DNA from 4 places in the Bacillus songklensis genome. Region 3 is predicted to be linked to each of the others. Evidence: riboswitches for the same ligand, from Rfam matches in the RefSeq annotation. Region 3 holds a riboswitch; each other region holds the start of a gene.
What was found. A riboswitch is a leader RNA that binds a small molecule or an ion and turns the genes downstream of it on or off. The one in region 3 is predicted to bind S-adenosylmethionine.
Positions count from the first base shown of each region.

Region 1: another riboswitch for S-adenosylmethionine. It lies ahead of ACFOU2_RS07480 (hypothetical protein); the one in region 3 lies ahead of ACFOU2_RS25230 (O-acetylhomoserine aminocarboxypropyltransferase/cysteine synthase family protein).
Region 2: another riboswitch for S-adenosylmethionine. It lies ahead of mtnW (2,3-diketo-5-methylthiopentyl-1-phosphate enolase); the one in region 3 lies ahead of ACFOU2_RS25230 (O-acetylhomoserine aminocarboxypropyltransferase/cysteine synthase family protein).
Region 4: another riboswitch for S-adenosylmethionine. It lies ahead of metK (methionine adenosyltransferase); the one in region 3 lies ahead of ACFOU2_RS25230 (O-acetylhomoserine aminocarboxypropyltransferase/cysteine synthase family protein).

Region 1 covers NZ_JBHRZT010000026.1:78,528-83,621, reverse strand. Annotated here, with positions in the region: gene lepB (signal peptidase I) at 1-256, opposite strand, end outside; gene ACFOU2_RS07495 (M48 family metallopeptidase) at 426-1,163, opposite strand; partial or broken gene ACFOU2_RS07490 (cache domain-containing protein) at 1,465-2,283, shown strand; gene ACFOU2_RS07485 (methyl-accepting chemotaxis protein) at 2,278-3,225, shown strand; SAM riboswitch class I at 3,296-3,398, shown strand; gene ACFOU2_RS07480 (hypothetical protein) at 3,494-3,802, shown strand; gene ACFOU2_RS07475 (competence protein ComK) at 3,979-4,476, shown strand; gene ACFOU2_RS07470 (hypothetical protein) at 4,524-4,919, shown strand.
Region 2 covers NZ_JBHRZT010000026.1:25,709-30,802, reverse strand. Annotated here, with positions in the region: gene ACFOU2_RS07250 (carbon-nitrogen family hydrolase) at 3-788, opposite strand; gene ACFOU2_RS07245 (pyridoxal phosphate-dependent aminotransferase) at 899-2,083, shown strand; SAM riboswitch class I at 2,163-2,276, shown strand; gene mtnW (2,3-diketo-5-methylthiopentyl-1-phosphate enolase) at 2,469-3,713, shown strand; gene ACFOU2_RS07235 (2-hydroxy-3-keto-5-methylthiopentenyl-1-phosphate phosphatase) at 3,710-4,372, shown strand; gene ACFOU2_RS07230 (methylthioribulose 1-phosphate dehydratase) at 4,369-4,998, shown strand; gene ACFOU2_RS07225 (1,2-dihydroxy-3-keto-5-methylthiopentene dioxygenase) at 5,018-5,094, shown strand, end outside.
Region 3 covers NZ_JBHRZT010000073.1:421,582-426,675, reverse strand. Annotated here, with positions in the region: gene ACFOU2_RS25235 (methionine ABC transporter ATP-binding protein) at 1-608, opposite strand, end outside; SAM riboswitch class I at 729-840, opposite strand; gene ACFOU2_RS25230 (O-acetylhomoserine aminocarboxypropyltransferase/cysteine synthase family protein) at 1,015-2,328, opposite strand; SAM riboswitch class I at 2,389-2,492, opposite strand; gene ACFOU2_RS25225 (thioredoxin family protein) at 2,843-3,154, opposite strand; gene ACFOU2_RS25220 (toprim domain-containing protein) at 3,177-3,527, opposite strand; gene ACFOU2_RS25215 (YusG family protein) at 3,887-4,129, opposite strand; gene gcvH (glycine cleavage system protein GcvH) at 4,223-4,606, opposite strand; gene ACFOU2_RS25205 (arsenate reductase family protein) at 4,755-5,094, opposite strand, start outside.
Region 4 covers NZ_JBHRZT010000059.1:41,777-46,870, forward strand. Annotated here, with positions in the region: gene pckA (phosphoenolpyruvate carboxykinase (ATP)) at 1-1,521, opposite strand, end outside; SAM riboswitch class I at 1,878-2,000, shown strand; gene metK (methionine adenosyltransferase) at 2,146-3,348, shown strand; gene ACFOU2_RS15075 (glycosyltransferase family 4 protein) at 3,627-4,772, opposite strand; gene ACFOU2_RS15080 (phosphatase PAP2 family protein) at 4,846-5,094, opposite strand, start outside.

The sequences.
Region 1 (5,094 bases), on a different contig from region 3:
CGATAATGCGTTTCACTAAAAACTCGTCGCTGTATGGCGCCTTTAAGACGACCATATCAAAGCGTTCGGGCTTGCTGTAATGGTAATTCATTTTGTTGATGATGATTTTGTTGCCTTCCTCCAGGTTCGGCATCATCGATTGCCCTTTGACCGTGTACGGTTGAAATAAAAATTGCTGAATCAAAAAAGATAAAATAAGAGCGATCACAAGCGTTTTGACATACGACCAAATTTCTCCCTTTACTGCTGGCTCCATCTTTTCACCCCTTTTTAAGTCAAACCTCTTTCTATGACAAGTGTAGCATAATTTGTTAGAAGATGTATATGCGCTTGCTGTTGTTTATCCTCGTCAATCTGAAAGGACCTTTCCATTCATTCTGGAAAGGTCCTTTGTGTATTTTAATGGACGGAATCCAGCTCCTCCATTAAAATACGACTAGTGTGTTATCTTCTAACCATTGCTGGCGTTCCGCCGCGTCTTCAAACAGTTCTGCTGCCCCTGTTTGCTTGGCGATTTCACGCGCCAGTACAAGTTCGATTGTGCTCATTGGAGCCGTCAGTAAGCGCCAGTTTAAGACAATCGTTCCATCAGCTTTCACGCGGCTCGCTTCATTTTGTAAATCTTCCCATTCGATTTGGCCCGGTACTCCGTCCATTTGTTTCGCAAGTGATTTTAAACACTCTTGAAACTTATCTTCCGCTCGAGTTATGTACCAATCCGTTAAAAGAGCTTGCAGCCCTTCGTTTGTTTGCTGCTCATTCCAAGATGCCGGCACTGTTGCAAGGAATTTGGCGCGGAATGTTAATTCAGCCTCCGTTTTATCTTCTTTCACGATGTTTAAGCGATATTGACGACCTAAGTAAGGAATTTTATCCCCGTCCTGGAAAGAAGGAACGAAAGCGGCTTGTGTCACGTTATGAATCTCTTCGTTTTGTCGTTCAGCGGTTTCTTCCTTTGCCTCTGTCGGTGTTTCCCCTAATTGTTCTAAAATCCATTTTGCTTTTTTCGCGATAATAAAATGAAGATTACTTTGGTTTAAGCCTCGGGGAACAACAAGTTTCACTCCACCGTTCGGACAAACGTTTACCGTGATTTCTTGTATATTCGGAACAGCTTCCACCGTATAGTCAATCGTTATATTTCCAGCTTGATAACTAAACATGTGTCTTTTCGAACTCCCTTCTACAAAACTTCATTTTATAGGGAATGTGACATAATATCAAATGAAAAAATTGTAAATCCGCCTAACTCGGGGGCATGGATGCTGTTTTATCCATGTCCAATGATCTATGTGAATGTAGATATGCATTGAAATGATGCATTTTTTTTAATCAGTCTATCAAAAGTCCCGCTTCCTGCCGATATAAAAATAGGAAGAAACTTTTCCGTTGATGAAAAATGGTAGTAAAATAGTCTTGACATTCACATAATTAAAAATTGATGCTTTAACTTGGAGGGACATCATGAAAACCAAATTTGTTCACAGTCTGAGATTTAAGATGTTAGCCCTTATTGTCGCCGTCATTGTAGCGGCTACTTCAACCCTTGGCATCGCCAGCTATTTTGTGGCGAAGCAGCAGCTTGTCGAGGCGGGAAAACTAGATTTAAGAAATACGGTCGAAGGAGCGTTAACGGTTGTCGAGCGGCTTCACCAGCAAGAAAAATTCCAGATCATCAGTAAGGAAGAAGCGCAGCAGCAAGCGGCCGAACTGCTGGCCGGGCCGAAAATCAATGATAATAAGCGGGACTTTAAGCAATCCGGTTTTTTATATAAAGACAACGGCTATATTTTTGTGTATGACAGCAAGTATGTCGCACAAGTTCACCCGGTAGGCTTTGAAGGCAAGAATATGGCCGATTTGAAAGATCATAACGGGGAATCGGTCGTCCCTAATTTAATGAAAGCAGCCAAACAAAAAGATGAGAGCAAACGTTTCTATACATATTCCTGGAAAAATGAAGGGGAAGCAAAAGCGCGCAATAAAATCGCCTATTCCGTTTATTTTGAACCGTGGGATTGGATGATTGGAATCGGGGCATATGAGGATGAGTTTTATGAGCAGTTAAGTAAATTAAAGCTAATGACATTCATCTTTACACTTGCCGCTGTCGTCATCGCAAGTGTGGTGATGTACATTTTTACGCGCAGATACATCGTTTCGATTGAAAAAATCAGCAATGCGACCGATGAAATCGCAAATGGAAACTTACAAGTGGACGTACCGGTTTTAAAAGCGAAAGATGAGATCGGGATGCTGACAAACAGATATCAGCATATGATTGATAATATGAAGGAACTGATCACAAAAGTGAGCGAAACAGGACAAGCTGTTGCTGCGTCGTCCGAGGAATTGACAGCCAGTGCCGATGAAACGAAGTCGGCGGTAAATGAAGTGACAGTGTCCATCCAGGAAGTGGCAGCGGGGGCGGAAGGCCAGCTCGTGAATGTCGAGCAAACGAACCGCTCCATTCAAGAAATGGATCACCTTATCCAAGAGATGACCGTCCGTTCAAAAGAAGTGGAGCGTTCTGCTGAGGATACGTCCAAAGAGGCGGAAATCGGGAATGAGTCGCTGAACAAAGTAAAAGAACAAATGCAGCGCATCACGGATACGGTGACTCAATCAACGAACGTGGTGAAAACATTGGAAAGCCGCTCCACTGAAATCGGAAAAATTATTGAAGTGATTACCGGCATTTCCGATCAGACGAATTTGCTTGCCTTGAATGCTGCCATTGAAGCGGCGCGTGCAGGCGAGCACGGCCGGGGATTTGCGGTTGTAGCGGACGAAGTACGTAAGCTTGCAGAAGAATCGAAGCGCTCGGCCGATCAAATCGGAGCCTTAATCAAGGAGATTCAAGTCGATACGAAATCCGCCTATATGGTCATGCAGGAAAGCAATGAAAGCGTGGCGGTCGGCATGGATGTGGTCACCGAAGCAGGGCAAAACTTCTCGAAAATATTAGAGGACATTTTCCGCATCCAGCAGGAAATCAAGGAAATCGCGGGAGCAACATCGAACATCCGGCAGCATTCGGCTGAAATCACGAAAGCTACCCACATTCTGGAGGAAACGGCTCAAGTATCGGCAGCCAGCGCTGAAAGTGTGGCCTCAGCTTCCGAAGAAGAACTGGCTGCGATGGAGGAAATCTCAAGCGCCGCTTATTCATTGAGTCAATTGGCCCAAGATTTGCAGGATTTGTTGGTGAAATTCAAGGTTTAAGAAGAAGCTGATAGGTCTTCTTTTCCCTTTACAAGTATTTGGATATTTGGTAAATTAGTTGTTAACTGAATAGTTATCCAGAGTGACTGAGAGATCTGGCTCGATGACGTCACAGCAACCTGCATTGCGCAAGGTGCTCCGACCAGCAAAGCGCGTGCTTTGGATGATAAGACGGAAAACGGAACTCTTTTCGCATCTAAAGCGGAAAGAGTTTTTTGTTTGGGTCTGGTTCTCCTAAGCGAATGAAATAAAAGAGAGGATGGGGACCATGAGTTTAAGTGGATTAGTGAGAGGATATCTTTGTAAGAAGGATTTAACGGATGAGTTGGTGCGCCATGTGGCAGAAAGTTTAGAGAGGCGTTTACAGTCAGAAGACGAGCGATGTCGGGTGAAAGTTCAAAAACTTGAAAACTTTTATGAAATCGTCGTGTATCACACCCAGCATGTCCATGCGGTAGCATTGGATGTAAAAAAGGCAGGGGAGCTGCAGAAAAAACATCCTTATGCTCTTGATGAACAGCTTCTCGTTCAGTTGAAGAAAGTAGGACTTCGTCTCAGTGAAAACGTATATGTGTAAAAAAAGATGGTTCCTGCGTGAGTTCATGCGGGAACCTTTCTTATTCCATGGATTTACATCACACCTCTTATTTTTACAAATTTTAACAAATACTTTACACCTGCTTTATAAAAAAAGGACTAAATACCTATATAATGTAAATGTATTTTTACTAAAACATTTGAGGAGGAAAAACGATGAAATTAAACGAAAAGTATCGTATTTCAGCGACGACAATGGCCATTACAGCATATGCCCATCCTTCTTATCAGACAAAGATTTTTGATTTCTTCGGAGGATATTATACATCGATGCAACCGCTTGAACTCATCGAGGAAGCATGCATAAGGAGCGGCTCTACTTATGAGGGGAGGCGGAAATCCATTGTCTATTTGTTTCATTATGAGAAACGAACGCCTATTCCGATTTCTCCCTTACATAACATTTTTGCTTTTCCTACCACATCTACGAATCACTTTCATTGTACTTGGCTGTTTTTGCATCATATCCTTCAGATTGTGCCCCATCCAACGAAGACGAATCAATCCATCGTGACCTTTCGCAACAATGCCCAGCTTATCGTTCATGCTACACCCGAATTTTTGAAAAGTCAGCGACAAAAAACGGCCGCTTGTATGACGATCTTTCAATTTCCGATTCCGCCGCGGGATGATCAGGCCCTATTTTTATCATAAATAGGCGAGAAGACCCCCACCTGAAGGAATGAGAAGGGCGTAGCCCAATGAGTAGGTGGGGGATGAATCGCTTTCGGACAAGGGAAACGAATAAAGCAGCAGAGGAAATGAAACGAACAACGGCGATTTCTGCGAAACAAGGAGAAGCCGTAGCTGATACAGAAACGGCATTCCAGCAGATTGAAACAAACATCTCCAAAATGGTTTCCTCCATTCGTGATGTAACCGGCAGCATGAAGGAAATGGATCATTTAAAACAAGAGGTAGCAGAGGCCATCGAAAGCATTGCAGCCATTGCCCAGCAATCTGCGGCAGGGGCTGAAGAAATTACCGCTTCAGCGGAAGAACAAGTACGGGCAGTCAGTACGCTTTCCCATTCTGCAGAGGAGCTTCTTCAATTGAGCGAGCAATTAACTGACATCATCCATCAGTTTAAATTATAATGAAAATCCTCTCCCTTATGATGGGGAGAGGATTTTTGCGCAATGTGAATAATTTGTCAAAAAATTTACAAAAAATTTAAGTTCTAAATCGGAAAAAATGTGTTATCTTATACAACAAGAAGAGATGAAAGGAGCGTTTTCATGGAAGTGTCCATCGATCACGGAAATGAATTAA
Region 2 (5,094 bases), on a different contig from region 3:
ATCTAAATATAGAATTCGGTGCGTCGGTCGGCAAATACAGGAATTTGTCTGCGCACTTGCCGAACTTTTTCGCTGTCAATCATTCCTGTGATGATGCTTTCTTCTTCGCCAGCCTCAGAGATGATTTCCCCCCACGGGTCGATAATGAGTGAATGTCCTGCAAATACATTATCCGGATTGCTGCCTGTACTGTTACAAGCGACTACATAGCATTGGTTCTCGATGGCCCGGCTGATGAGAAGGGCGCGCCAGTGGGCGAGTCGCGGAAGAGGCCACTCCGCAACTACAAATAATATTTCTGCTCCCTGGCTCGTGTGTGTACGCATCCATTCAGGAAAGCGAATGTCATAACAAATGAACCCGGCACAGGAGGTTCCTTTTAGGGTAAATGAATTTTGAGTATTGCCGGCTTTTAAGTAAATATGCTCATCCATTAGTTTGAAAAGATGAAGTTTACTATATTCAGAGACAAGGTTGCCGTTGTGATCAAAGACATACATCGTATTTGTGATGCCTTCTTCGGTTTTCTTGGCGACCGATCCTGCAACAATGGACACATTGTGTTCTTGGGCGAATGAAGAAAAAAAGTGTTTCGTTTTCTCTCCATTTTCATCGGCGATGTCATTTAAACGCGTTAAGTCATAGCCTGTTGACCAAAGTTCGGGCAGTACCAAAATGTCTGCGCCTGTTTGAAGGGCCTCTTTCATTTTTTCGGCCACTCGCAAAAAATTTTTTTTAGGATCTCCAAATGCAATATCTAACTGAATACATGCGACTTTTAACGGCATTTGTAAATTCCCGCCTTTCGATTGATTTGAAAAAATGGCTTTACAAGTTGATAACAACAATATATTATTTTTGACTAGAATTTCAAGAAATTTTTGAGAAGGTGTACAAAATGAAAAATTTCGAGCAATCTGATTTACTGAAACGTTTGCCGAAGCAGTTTTTTGCTTCACTTGTAAACAAAGTGGCAAACGTGATGGCAGAGGGACATGATGTTATCAATCTTGGTCAGGGAAATCCCGACCAGCCAACACCGCCTCATATCGTAAAAGCATTACAACAAGCTGCGGAGGATCCGCGCAATCATAAATATTCTCCGTTTCGCGGTCATTCCTTCTTGAAAAAGGCTGTTGCACGTTTTTATGAACGAGAATACGGAGTAACGGTCAATCCGGATAAAGAGGTGGCCATTTTGTTTGGTGGTAAAGCGGGACTTGTAGAGATTCCGCAATGTTTATTGAATCCAGGTGACACTGTCCTTGTGCCGGATCCCGGTTATCCTGATTACTGGTCGGGAGTAGAGCTTGCCCGCGCCAATATGGAAATGATGCCTCTTCGGGCTGAACGTCATTTTCTGCCAAACTATGAAGAAATTCCAGAAGAAGTAAAGCAGGCAGCTAAATTGATGTTTTTGAACTATCCGAATAACCCGACCGGTGCGATAGCGACAGCTGAATTTTTTGAAGAAACCGTAGCGTTGGCGAAAAAGCATGACATCTGTGTGGTCCATGATTTTGCCTATGGAGCTATCGGTTTCAACGGAAAGAAGCCTGTCAGCTTTTTGCAAGCTGAAGGAGCAATGGATATCGGAATCGAAATTTATACGTTCTCCAAAACATATAACATGGCCGGCTGGCGCGTTGGTTTTGCGGTTGGAAACGAGAGTGTGATCGAAGCGATCAACTTATTACAAGACCATTTATATGTGAGCATTTTCGGTGCCATTCAAGCAGCAGCTGCAGAGGCCCTTCTTGCATCCCAAAGCTGCGTGGACGAACTGTCAGAGCTTTATGAATCCCGTCGTAATGTTCTGATTGATGGACTTCAGAAAATCGGTTGGGATGTGAAGGCTCCTGAAGGCTCATTTTTTGCCTGGCTTCCCGTCCCGGAAGGATATACATCCGAGCAATTTGCTGATCTTTTATTGGAGGAAGCGAAAGTGGTCGTAGCTCCGGGAATCGGATTTGGAAAGTATGGGGAAGGGTATGTGCGTGTTGGGCTATTAACGGATAAAGACCGCCTTCAAGAAGCTGTCAACCGAATTGAAAAATTAAATTTATTTACAAAAAATAATTGACAAAGAAAAAAATTCCTGTCATAATCCAAATTACATTGTGTGAAACGAACTTTTTAGAAAATAACATAAATAAGCAACTTTCTTATCAAGAGCAGGTGGAGGGACGAGCCCGATGAAGCCCGGCAACCGACTTAACGACGATTACTGTTAAGCACGGTGCTAATTCTTGCAGCGCGATGCTGAGAGATAAGAAGAGTGCTAGTCATTAGCCTCTTCTTAATGAAGGGGCTTTTATTTTTGTCGCTCTCGAAAAAAGGACGATAAAAATAAAGGCACTTGGATAAAGGACAACCAAGTACCTAAAGGAAAAATGATGAGATGCATGAACAGCCAATGATAAAAGATCATAACGAAAGCAAAAATTACAGCAAAGGAGAAGACAAACATGAGTGAAGTGATTGCGAGTTATTTGATTCACGACCCATCGGGGAATTGGGAGAAAAAGGCGGAAGGCATTGCCTTAGGGTTAACGATCGGTTCATGGACGAATTTGCCGCTGTTGGAACAGGAACAACTGAAAAAGCATAAAGGACGCGTTGTTTCAATCGCACCGTTACAAGATTGTGACCGCGTAAATCAATACTTAGATAAACAAGTGGCACAGGCCATTATCAAAATTGCATATCCGGCGGCCAATTTTTCAGCTGACTTGCCAGCTGTTTTAACAACGGTTTTCGGAAAATTATCACTTGATGGAAAAGTGAAATTGATTGATTTGGAGTTTCATGGTGACTTGCTTCAAGCTTTTCCCGGCCCTCGTTTCGGGGTTGAGGGGATTCGTAAGAAACTAGGTGTGTACGACCGCCCGCTTGTCATGAGTATTTTTAAAGGAGTGATTGGACGCGACATTCAGTATTTAACCGAGCAGCTTCGCGAGCAAGCACTTGGGGGCGTCGATTTAGTGAAGGATGATGAAATTTTATTCGATAACGAACTTACCCCCTTTGAAAAGCGCATCGTGGAAGGGAAGCGTGTTTTGGATGAAGTGTATGAAGAAACTAGACATCGTACGTTATATGCCGTCAATTTAACGGGTCGTACCTTCGAGCTGAAAGAAAAAGCGAGACGTGCGGCAGAGCTTGGGGCGGATGCATTATTGTTCAATGTGTTTGCCTACGGTCTGGATGTATTGCAGGCATTGCGTGAAGATGATGAAATCGGCCTTCCAATCATGGCCCATCCGGCAGTCAGCGGAGCATCCACACCGTCCGAGTTTTATGGGTTCTCGTATTCTCTGTTACTTGGAAAGCTGCTCCGTATAACAGGTGCTGATTTCTCATTATTCCCATCTCCATATGGCAGTGTGGCATTACCGTTTGAAGATGCAGTGAGTATCAGTGATGAACTTATACACCCGAGCAAGCAGCTAAAGCAGTCGTTTCCGGTTCCGTCAGCCGGCATCCATCCTGGTATGGTTCCTCTGTTGATTCGTGATTTTGGCATCGATTCTGTTATCAATGCCGGCGGTGGGGTGCATGGCCACCCAGACGGGGCGGCAGGAGGCGGTCGTGCTTTCCGTGATGCTATCGATGCGGTGTTAAACGGCCAAACACTCCAAGAAGCAGCCCAACAATCCGAGTCGCTTAAAAAGGCCATTGAACTGTGGGGCACGGTAGAGGTGACATCGTGAAGAAGCCAGTCATTTTTTGCGACTTCGATGGAACGGTTACAAACAGCGATAACATCATTGCGATCATGAAACAATTTGCTCCCTCAGAGTGGGAAGCCATTAAAGATGATGTACTCGCACAAAACGTGTCGGTAAAAGAAGGGGTCGGAAAGATGTTTTCCCTTCTTCCGACAAGCTTAAAACAAGAGATCATAGATTTTTTGTTGCATAAGGCTGAAATTCGAGAAGGGTTCTCGGAATTTGTTGCTTTTACAAGGCAGGAAGGCATTCCCCTTTATATCGTAAGCGGGGGTATCGATTTCTTTGTCCATCGTTTGCTTGATGGATTAGTAGAAAAAGAGAGCATTTATTGTAACGGCTCTGATTTCAGTGGTGAGACAATTACGATAACATGGCCTCATTCATGTGATGATGAGTGCAGCAATGATTGCGGTTGCTGCAAGCCTTCGATCATTCGAAAGCTTGAAAAAGAAGACGAGTTTAAAATCGTCATCGGCGATTCCATCACGGACTTGCAAGCAGCCAAAGTGGCAAATGCTGTTATCGCGAGAGATTTCTTAATCGAAAAATGCGAAGAACTGCAAATTCCATATCGTCCATTTGCGACGTTTTATGATGTAATCCATCATGTGAAAGAATTGACGGGGGTGAAATCATGAGCATATTAGCGAAACGTTGGCACGAGCTGGCAGATGTAAAAGATGAGCTTGCAGCACGCGACTGGTTTCCAGGAACAAGCGGAAATCTTGCTATCAAAGTAAGCGATGAACCGCTTACGTTTCTTGTCACCGCAAGCGGGAGAGACAAAGGAAAGCGTACGAGTGACGACTTTCTGCTAGTAGACGCTGAGGGAAAGAAAGCCGAGGAAACGGAACTGAAACCTTCAGCGGAAACGCTGCTTCATGTGGAAATTTACAATAAGACCAATGCCGGGTGCAGCCTTCATGTCCATACAATCGACAACAATGTCATCTCAGAGCTTTATGGAGATGAAGGAGAGATTGTGTTTAAAGGGCAAGAAATCATTAAAGCTTTTGGAATTTGGGAAGAGGATGCAGAAATTCGCATTCCGATCATCCGTAACTATGCAGATATCCCGACATTGGCTGAAGAGTTCGGTAAATATGTAAAGGGTGACCAGGGAGCGGTCCTCATTCGCAATCATGGCATCACCGTATGGGGAAGAAATGCTTTTGAAGCGAAAAAGTTTTTGGAATCTTACGAATTTTTATTCAGCTATCACGTAAAACTGCTTTCTCTAAAACGACAATTTCAAACAGTTTAATAATAGGAGGAAATTGAAAATGGCAGAAATTCGATTACATGTAAACAATGAGCGCATTACAGATCAGCAAGCGGTAGAGGAGTTTTTAGCAAGCAA
Region 3 (5,094 bases):
ACATGCATCTCATGGGTAATGAGTACGATAGTTAAACCAAGTTTTTCATTTATGTCGACTAACAAATCTAAAATAGAATCCGTTGTCTGTGGGTCAAGGGCAGATGTCGCTTCATCACATAGAAGCACCTTCGGATTATTGGCAAGAGCCCTTGCAATGCCTACACGCTGTTTTTGTCCTCCGCTCAGCTGGGATGGATAAGCATCTTCCCTGCCTTCTAAACCAACTAGTTTAATTAGCTCATCCACTCGCTTCAGGCGCTCACTTTTTGATATCCCTGCAATTTCAAGCGGAAACGCGATATTTTCTCTTACAGTACGTGACCATAATAGATTGAAATGTTGGAAAATCATACTGATTTCTTGGCGCGCTTTTCGAAGTTTTTCACCTTTAATTTTTCCGATGTCGTTTCCTGCCACTTGAACTGTTCCTTCTGTCGGAGTCTCTAATCCATTCAACAAACGAATCAAGGAGCTTTTACCGGCACCGCTGTATCCGATGATTCCGAATATTTCTCCAGGCTTGATCTGTAAATCTACATTGTTAACGGCTGTAACTATTCCATGCTTAGCACGGTAAACCTTTTTGACACCTGTTAATGTAATCATGCATTCTCACCTTCTTTTCGTTAAACTCGTTGTTATTCATCTTCCCCCGAACAGTTGCTTATAAATAAAAAGCCTTTCTGCATATGAATATGAGCAGAAAGGCTTTGTCATAGTTCCTTTCTCTCATCTTCCAAAGCTTAAACATGCTTTGTAGGAATTGGCACCATTTCAGCCATAACTGACGGTTGCCGGGTTTCATCGGGCCCAGTCCCTCCACCTCTCTTGATAAGAGTACTTATCGTTTCAAATATTCAGTTTATGTTAAGCAATTGTCGATTGTTGTCTAAAAGGTACGAAAGTGATTGTAGCACGTCCATATATCAGTGTCAATGAATTTGTTTTATTTTTCGTGCTATTTCTAATAGTTACCAAACACCGAATGTTCAGCTGTTCTGCTGAACGAGAATCAAACATTCACCGCAGAAGAGGTTAATCCAGTCGCCTCTTTAATTGCTTGCTCTAAATCCTCCACTAAATCATCGATATGCTCGATTCCCACGGATAAGCGAATAAGATCTTCACTTACTCCTGCGGCCTTCAGCTGTTCGGCATTTAATTGCTGATGCGTCGTGCTGGCAGGATGAATAATAAGACTCTTGGCATCTCCAACATTGGCGACATGAGACCACAGCTTAACCGAATTGATTAATTTCTGCCCGGCTCCCCTGCCCCCTTTAATTCCAAATACCAGCACAGCGCCGGCTCCTTTTGGCAAATATTTTTTCGCTTCTTCATGTTGAGGATGATCCTCAAGCTCAGGATATAGCACCCAATCAACGGCAGGATGCTGCTGCAAATATTCAACCACCTTTCTTACGTTGGCGATATGCTCTTTCATGCGTACATGGAGCGTCTCAAGCCCTAAGCTAAACTGAAAAGCATTAAACGGACTCATAGATACGCCAATATCCCGCAACAATTGAACTCTTGCTTTGACAATGTACGCAAGCGGCCCTAATGCTTCAGCATAGACAATATTGTGGTAACTTGGATCAGGCGTTGTAAATCCCGGGAATTTCGGTGAGTTCCAATCAAAATTCCCTCCATCTACGATAGCGCCCCCTAATGTTGTCCCGTTCCCCAACAACCATTTCGTAGCGGAATGAATAACGATATCGGCTCCATATTCAATCGGACGGCATAAATAAGGAGTTGCGAACGTATTATCCACAATTAACGGAATACCTGCTTCATGAGCGATTTCTGCTACCTTTTCAATGTCCAATACATTTAAGCTTGGATTACCGATCGTTTCAGCATAAAGAGCTTTCGTTTTTGGTGTAATGGCATGACGGAAGTTCTCAGGATTGGAAGGGTCAACGAATTTAGTCGTAATTCCGTAGCGCGGCAGTGTCGTGTCAAACAAATTGTATGTTCCTCCGTATAGATTGGATGCAGATACAATTTCATCCCCTGCCCCGGCTAGATTCAAAATGGCGGTCGTAATAGCGGCCATCCCACTTGCTACGGCTAAACTCCCCACTCCGCCTTCCAGCTGAGCGATTCGCTCTTCAAACGTTGTCACTGTCGGGTTATGTATCCGGGTATAAATATAGCCTGGTTCCTTTAAAGCAAATAAATCGGCAGCATGGTCTGTATCCTTAAATTGATAAGCATTTGACATATAAATCGGGAGCGAACGTGCTCCTGTTACAGGATCAGGATTTAATCCCCCGTGAATCCCGATTGTTTCTAAACGGTAAGATTTTTTGTCTCCCATTTTCCAACTCTCCTTTTTAAAAGATAACACCCCTCTTCTTAAGAAGAGGGGTATCGTCTCTTCTTATCTTTCAGAGCGTCTCTACTCTGCTGGAATTAGCACCGTGTCGAATAACCGGTTGCCGGGCTTCAAAGGGCCAGTCCCTCCACCTCTCTCGATAAGTTTGATTTTTATATAAATTCTGCTTCATTGACAGCGGATCTTACAAATAAATAGTATCACATTTCAGAAAATTAAATCAACCATATTAACCTTTGTAAGCTCGTTCAAGATAAAAAAACAGAAAGGCGCAAGCAGAAGAAGGACCCGTCATGAAAATCCGGCAAAATCAAGGGATTCAATGACGGGCCCTTTCAATAAAAATCAATTTTTATGATTGATTGGAGACTTATGGGACACCCTCCTGCAATGAACCGTCATGAAAAATCCAAGAAAATGACGGATTTCAGTGACGGTTCATCGCAGAAAAAATAGATGACCGCCCTTCCCCGGAGGCTTTTGAGTCATCCCCTTTTCATAGCGAAAAACTTTTTAATTCCTCTAATAAATACTCGATGGAATGAAAGGCATATATTTTCTTTTTAACTTGATTGTTCTCTATCATGATTAAACATGGCACGCTTTCAATGGCGTATATTTCAGCTTTATCGGGCATAAAGTTTAAGTTGCACATTCCTATTTCCACATCAGGAAGCAAGGCTTCTGTTACCGTCAGCATTTTCTTCGCTAACTGGCATGTCCCGCATAAAGGTGTATGGAAAAAAACAATCACCCGATCATTTTCTTTCAATTGTCTGTCAAGTTGTGTTTCTGTCCAATCGATCATGAAGGTCAATCCATTTCTATTTTTATATTAAATATTCTGCATTTACATCTATATTAGCACTTAATAATACGGTCGCAATATGATTTTTAGGTGCAGCAGCCACTTCTCTATACATTTTGTCGATGTATAGGTGTTCTGCCTCAGGTAATTCCCGCTTAAATTGCTTTCGGAGTTTATTTCCGGAGTCATCTGAGTCCACCAGAATATAGACCTCTTTCTGATAAATTGTGTCAATGATCTCATCCAGCCGAGCCACACTAATGGTGCCGTTTGTGCAAATAATTTCAATTGGCTCCTTAATAATACTCTCGATTCGCTTCTTATCAGATCTGCCTTCCACAATAATCACTTTTCCAGTCTCTTCTACCAACATAGCCATCACCCATTATTCATCAGTTGTATACGAGGGCGAAGATATCCCTACATTATACGATATTCGTTACTTTCTATGTGTTCCCCTGTTTTTTAAGAAGAATTTAACAAAATCTTTTCAAAAACACCGATTTTGAGAATCTATCTTCATTTTCGGCCCATCTTCAGCTTTTCCCAAAAGTATGCGAAAAGGAGAATTGGCAAAGATGGGCCAAAAATAGTGAAAATCAGCATGACTCCTTAACAAGTTCTTAAGAAAAAATGAGCTTCCTAACGGATGCCGTGACAGCGGTGTTACTATCAAAAAACCTTTTGAAAAAAAGACAGCGGAAACAATCCCCACTGTCTTTTCACCATTTCCTAGCACCAGCCCTCTTCAGCATCGCAATCTGTATATTTTTCATCTGTCTTAGAAGGCACATCGGCGTATTGATAAAACTTGGATTGATTATGTTCAAAGCCTGGATCGAGTTCATACTTATATCCGTTTTCTCCGATTACGGCTCTTCCGATCGGCTGTTTTTCCATATATAAATTCATGCCATCTTGATGAAATTTAGCGGTTATTCGATCAGTCACATCAATCTTTTTTTTCTCAAACATAAAAACAGACACCCTTTCCTAAAGTTCCTTTAGGCATAGAGTGCCCGCACCAATCAGAAAAAATCTGAAGTGAAACAGCTTTTTAATGGCGAATTATCCTTCGTTTACCATGTTCTCATATTCTTCAGCTGTCATAAGCTTGTCTACTTCACTTGCATCAGACGGTTCAATGATGATCATCCATGCTTTTTCATATGGAGACTCGTTAACAAACTCAGGATTATCATTTAGATCTTCGTTTACTTCTACCACTTTACCGCTAATTGGAGCGTATAATTCAGAAACTGTTTTAACAGATTCAACGCTTCCGAAAGGCTCGTCCGCTTGTACAGTCGCGCCTACTTCAGGCAGCTCAACAAATACGATATCTCCAAGCTCTGATTGAGCGAAATCTGTAATCCCTACACGCACTACATTTCCTTCTGTTTTTACCCACTCATGCTCTTCGGAATAACGTAATTCATTTGGTGTGTTCATCTTAATCCCTCCAACAATCATCTAAAGTTTAATACTTATCAAAAATAGAATCTTTTTACAAATACGCTACTATTTAGTGTAACGTAATTCGTTCATTTTTTCTATTTGAAAGTATTCTAATGTAATAAAAAGTTTTATGTACTAAAAATTATGACCATAATTCCTCAAATTGTTCTTCCTTGAACCCTACCGTCACATGCTTTCCATCAGTGACAAGCGGGCGCTTGATCAGCATGCCATCCGATGCCAGCAAGTCGAGCAGCTCCTCTTCTGTTGCCGTTTTGATTTTGTCTTTTAATCCAAGTTCACGATATTTCATTCCACTTGTATTAAAAAGCTTTTTCAGTTCTAATTCGCTTTTCTCATAGTACGCTTTGATTTCTTCTTTGGACGGAGGGTTTTCTACGATATGAATCTCTTCATATGGTACACCATTGTCATCCAGCCATTTTTTCGCTTTGCGGCATGTTCCGCATTTCGGGTATGTA
Region 4 (5,094 bases), on a different contig from region 3:
TTGGAATTTTTGTGCTAACTCTTTCGCTTTTTGTTCGTAATCTTCTTGGCTATCCCATGTTTTTGAGGGCTGTAACACTTCATCCGGCACTCCAGGAACATGTGCAGGAATGTTCAGGCCGAAAATCGGATCTTTTATTGTTTCAACATTTGTCAGCTCACCTTCAAGGGCTGATTGGACCATCGCTCTTGTATAAGCTAATTTCATGCGTTGTCCCACACCGTATTCTCCACCTGTCCATCCGGTATTGACAAGATATACATTCACATTGTGCTCATCAATTTTCTCTCCAAGCATTTCCGCATAGGTTGTAGCTGGAAGAGGGAGAAACGGTGAACCAAAGCAAGTTGAGAAGGTTGCTTGCGGGGATGTCACACCGCGCTCTGTTCCGGCAAGCTTGCTTGTATATCCACTTAAGAAGTGGTACATGGCTTGTTCTTTTGCTAATTTGCTGATTGGAGGCAATACACCAAAAGCGTCAGCTGTTAAAAACACGATCGTTGTCGGGTGTCCTGCCACACTTGGATCGACGATATTGTCAATCGCTTGTAGAGGATAAGCCGCACGTGTATTTTCTGTTAGCATATTATCATCATAGTCAGGAAGACGACTGTCGTGGTCAATGATCACGTTTTCTAATACAGCTCCAAAACGGATGGCATCATAAATCTGCGGCTCTTTCTCTTTAGATAAATTGATGCATTTCGCATAGCAGCCGCCTTCTATATTGAATACTCCAGAGTTTGACCAACCGTGCTCATCGTCACCGATTAAACGGCGATTTGGATCGGCGGATAGAGTGGTTTTTCCTGTACCGGAAAGACCAAAAAATAAAGCTACGTCGCCTTCTTGGCCAACATTGGCTGAACAGTGCATCGATAAAATATTGTTTTCCGGAAGAAGATAGTTCATAACAGAGAAAATGGATTTCTTGATTTCTCCCGCGTATTCCGTACCGCCGATTAAAACGACTTTACGCTCAAATGAGATAATGATGAATGTCTCTGAATTTGTACCGTCCACTACCGGATCCGCTTTAAAGTTGGGGGCGGAAATTACCGTAAACTCCGCTTCATGAGAAATAAGTTCTTCTTTTGATGGACGAATGAATAGCTGATGAGCGAATAGATTATGCCATGCATATTCATTAACGACGCGAATTGGCAAACGGTACTTTAAATCTGCTCCCGCATAGCCGTTAAATACGAATAATTCTTTTTGTTCTTTTAAGTATGTTAAAACTTTTTTATAAAGAGCATCGAATTTTTCAGAAGAAAACGGTTTGTTCACTTTTCCCCAGTCGATTTTTTCTTTAGTAGATGCTTCTTCTACAATAAATTTATCTTCTGGGGAACGGCCTGTATATTTGCCTGTCTCAGCGCGAACAGCACCAGAAGAAGTAAGCAGGCCTTCACGGCGGGATAAGACTTTCTCAACTAGCTGAGGAACTGATAAATTATGATGAACTGTCGGCGATTGAAGAAGTTCGGTTAATTCAATAGAAACATCCACTGTACTCATATTTAATACCATCCTTTTATTTAAAGTTTAATTAAATGTTTGATTAGTAAACTTATAAATTAGTATAACACATTTATAAAAATAGTCTATACTATTTGAAATTAAATGTTCATATATAATGCAAAAATGGACAGTTTTTAAAGAAAATTCATAATTTAACCCAACCTAGAAGATATATTACTTTCGTTTTATTAAGGAACAATGTTGAGTTATAAATGATTGGTTCATTCTTTTACATAGGCCAGACCTTAATAACAGACTTAATGCAATTTTTCTATTACTTATGTGGATTCATATAAATATTTTATTGACATGATTCAGCGTTTTAAGGTATGATATGTCCTTGAACGGATACTCTCTTATCCCGAGCTGGTGGAGGGACAGGCCCTATGAAACCCAGCAACCATCGCCATACATATTAAATATTTGGTGATAAGGTGCTAACCTGATGCAAGGCTCTTGCCCTTGATCGATAAGAGTGAAAGGCGCTAGTGAAGATACAAACCTTTCCTCAGTAAGGAAAGGTTTTTTATATTTTTGTTTCAATAAAATGCGTTATTTTTATGAATAATAAGGGAATGAGTACCGTATCTTTTAGGTTTACAGTTAAAAGGAGGAATACTGATGTCAACAAAACGTCGTTTATTTACATCAGAGTCAGTAACAGAAGGACATCCGGATAAAATTTGTGACCAAATTTCTGACTCGATTCTTGATGCGATTTTAGCAAAAGACCCTAATGCACGTGTTGCTTGTGAAACATCTGTGACTACAGGTTTAGTATTAGTAAGTGGTGAAATCACTACATCTACATATGTAGACATCCCAAAAATCGTTCGTGAAACAGTTCGTGAAATCGGCTATACCCGGGCAAAATATGGTTTCGATGCTGAAACTTGTGCGGTTTTAACATCTATCGATGAGCAATCACCTGATATTGCAATGGGTGTTGACCAGGCGTTAGAAGCTCGTGAAGGTCAGATGACAGACGAGCAAATCGAAGCCATCGGTGCGGGTGACCAAGGTTTAATGTTCGGCTATGCCAATAACGAAACAAAAGAGCTTATGCCTCTTCCAATTTCATTGGCTCACAAGCTTGCGCGTCGTTTAACAGAAGTGCGTAAAGAAGAAATTTTACCTTATCTTCGTCCAGATGGTAAAACCCAAGTAACAGTTGAGTATGATGAGAACGACAAGCCGGTTCGTATCGATACAATCGTTATCTCAACACAACATCATCCTGAAATTACATTAGAGCAAATTCAACGCAACTTGAAAGAATATGTTATTAATCCGGTTGTTCCAAAAGAACTCATTGATGAAGAGACAAAATACTTCATCAATCCGACAGGACGTTTCGTCATCGGCGGTCCTCAAGGTGATGCTGGTTTAACAGGCCGTAAAATTATCGTAGATACTTACGGCGGTTATGCACGTCATGGCGGTGGTGCATTCTCTGGTAAGGATCCTACAAAAGTAGACCGTTCTGCTGCATATGCGGCTCGTTACGTTGCGAAAAACATCGTAGCAGCTGGATTAGCGGATAAATGTGAAGTGCAATTGGCATATGCAATTGGTGTGGCAAAACCAGTTTCCATTTCAGTTGACACTTTCGGTACAGGTACAGTATCTGAAGATGTATTAGTCGAATTAGTACGTGAAAACTTTGACTTACGTCCGGCGGGTATCATTAAGATGCTTGACTTGCGTCGTCCGCTTTATAAGCAAACAGCTGCTTATGGTCACTTTGGCCGCAATGATCTTGACCTTCCTTGGGAGCGTACAGATAAAGCAGAAGCTTTAAAAGCACAAGCTGCTGGTAAATAATAGATGTGAATCCACATAAATCATTTAATATAAGCAAAAAACGCTCATGTTAAATGATTTACGCATAAGCGGCTGACAAGCTCCCTTACGGGTTCTTGTTAGCCGCTTTTATACGAGGACCTGTATATTCGGGGATGCAAGGCAGAATGGCGTGAATAGAGGAAGAATTGATAGCGAATGTTAAAGCATGAACGTGGATTCATCTAAAAAACATCCGATCCATTTGGATCGGATGTTTTTATTTGGTGTACCAAAGAATGCGTTACATAAGAAATAAATTATGCTAATTGAATCGACTGTGTTTGGTCTGCAACAGCTAATTCATATTGCGCCAACAAACCATCAAAAATAGTTTCCCATGTTTGAGTTAAGGCGTATTGCCTGGCCTGATGACTAAGCTGCATGCGTTTATGCAGATTCTCCAGGCATAGGCTAATATAATGAACAAACTGTTCGACAGAATCGGGGTTGCATAAATAACCTGTTCGGTCATGTTGAAGGATATGCTTTACTCCACCGGCATTAGCAGCAATAGCAGGTGTTCCCGATGCTAAAGACTCTAATATGACATTTCCGAACGTTTCCGTCACAGATGGAAAAACAAACAAATCGGAAGCTGCATATACCCTGGCTAATTGCTCACCTTGAAGAAAGCCTGTAAACGTCATATGCTCGAGTGCTTCTTTGTGCAATTTCTCCTTTAAAGGGCCATCTCCTACAATGAGCCAGTGGACTTGATGCTTGATGTGCGGGGGCAAAGACCTGGCGATATTCATTAGTAGCTGCAAGTTTTTTTCAGGAGCAAGGCGCCCGACATACGTTAAAATGTAAGGCCGTTTAATATTATATCTAATCCGTACATCAAAACGATCATAATGAGGGTGAAATAATGTGTGATCCACACCTCTGGACCAAATGGAAATATTGGTAAATCCATGACGGTGAAGCTGCTCCTTTGTTGATTGAGAGGGAACGAAGAGAGTTCTTAAAGGACGATGGAACCAATTCATATATTTCCAAAGCAAGGGGGAGAGAAACTCCAAATCGTAATATTTCAAATACTGATCGAAGTCGGTATGATAAGAGCCGACAATAGGAATATTCATTTTTTTGGCATAATGCAGACCGCAAAGCCCTATATTAAAAGGTGTTGCTACATGAATGATATCTGGCTGAAAGGCCTGCAAGCTTGCTTTCATTTTGAGCATGTTAGGCAACGCCAGGCGGCATTCAGGGTACAAGAAAAAGGGCAGACTTGCAAAGCGATAGATTTGTGCAGAAAATAAGTTATGATTGGTGCTCTCTGGGGCAAACACCAGAAAGGGACTATTCTTCGTTTTTAAATAATCCGTAAATCGTTTTAAAGTATTGGCAACACCATTTACATCAGGTGCAAAAGTGTCTGTAAATAAAGCGATTTTCATTGTATCCCTCCCTATAAATTGCTTGCAGTTTCTATTTTTGACCTTGTTGAAACATGATGGCTGAGCCCGCTTATTAAAAAAGGGCGAACGATAGGAATCCAACAGACGTTCCCAGTACCATTCCCGCCAATACATCGGTAGGATAATGAAGGCCAAGGTAAATTCTTGATAAACCAACACTGCAACCTATGGGCAGCAATACAAGTGCAGAGGCAGGATAGGAAAGGATAATGGGTGTGATAACGGAAAAGACAGCTGTTGAATGCCCGGAAGGAAAAGAATGGTCTTGCAGCGGATTTTCTAAAACTTTTGTGCCGGCAAG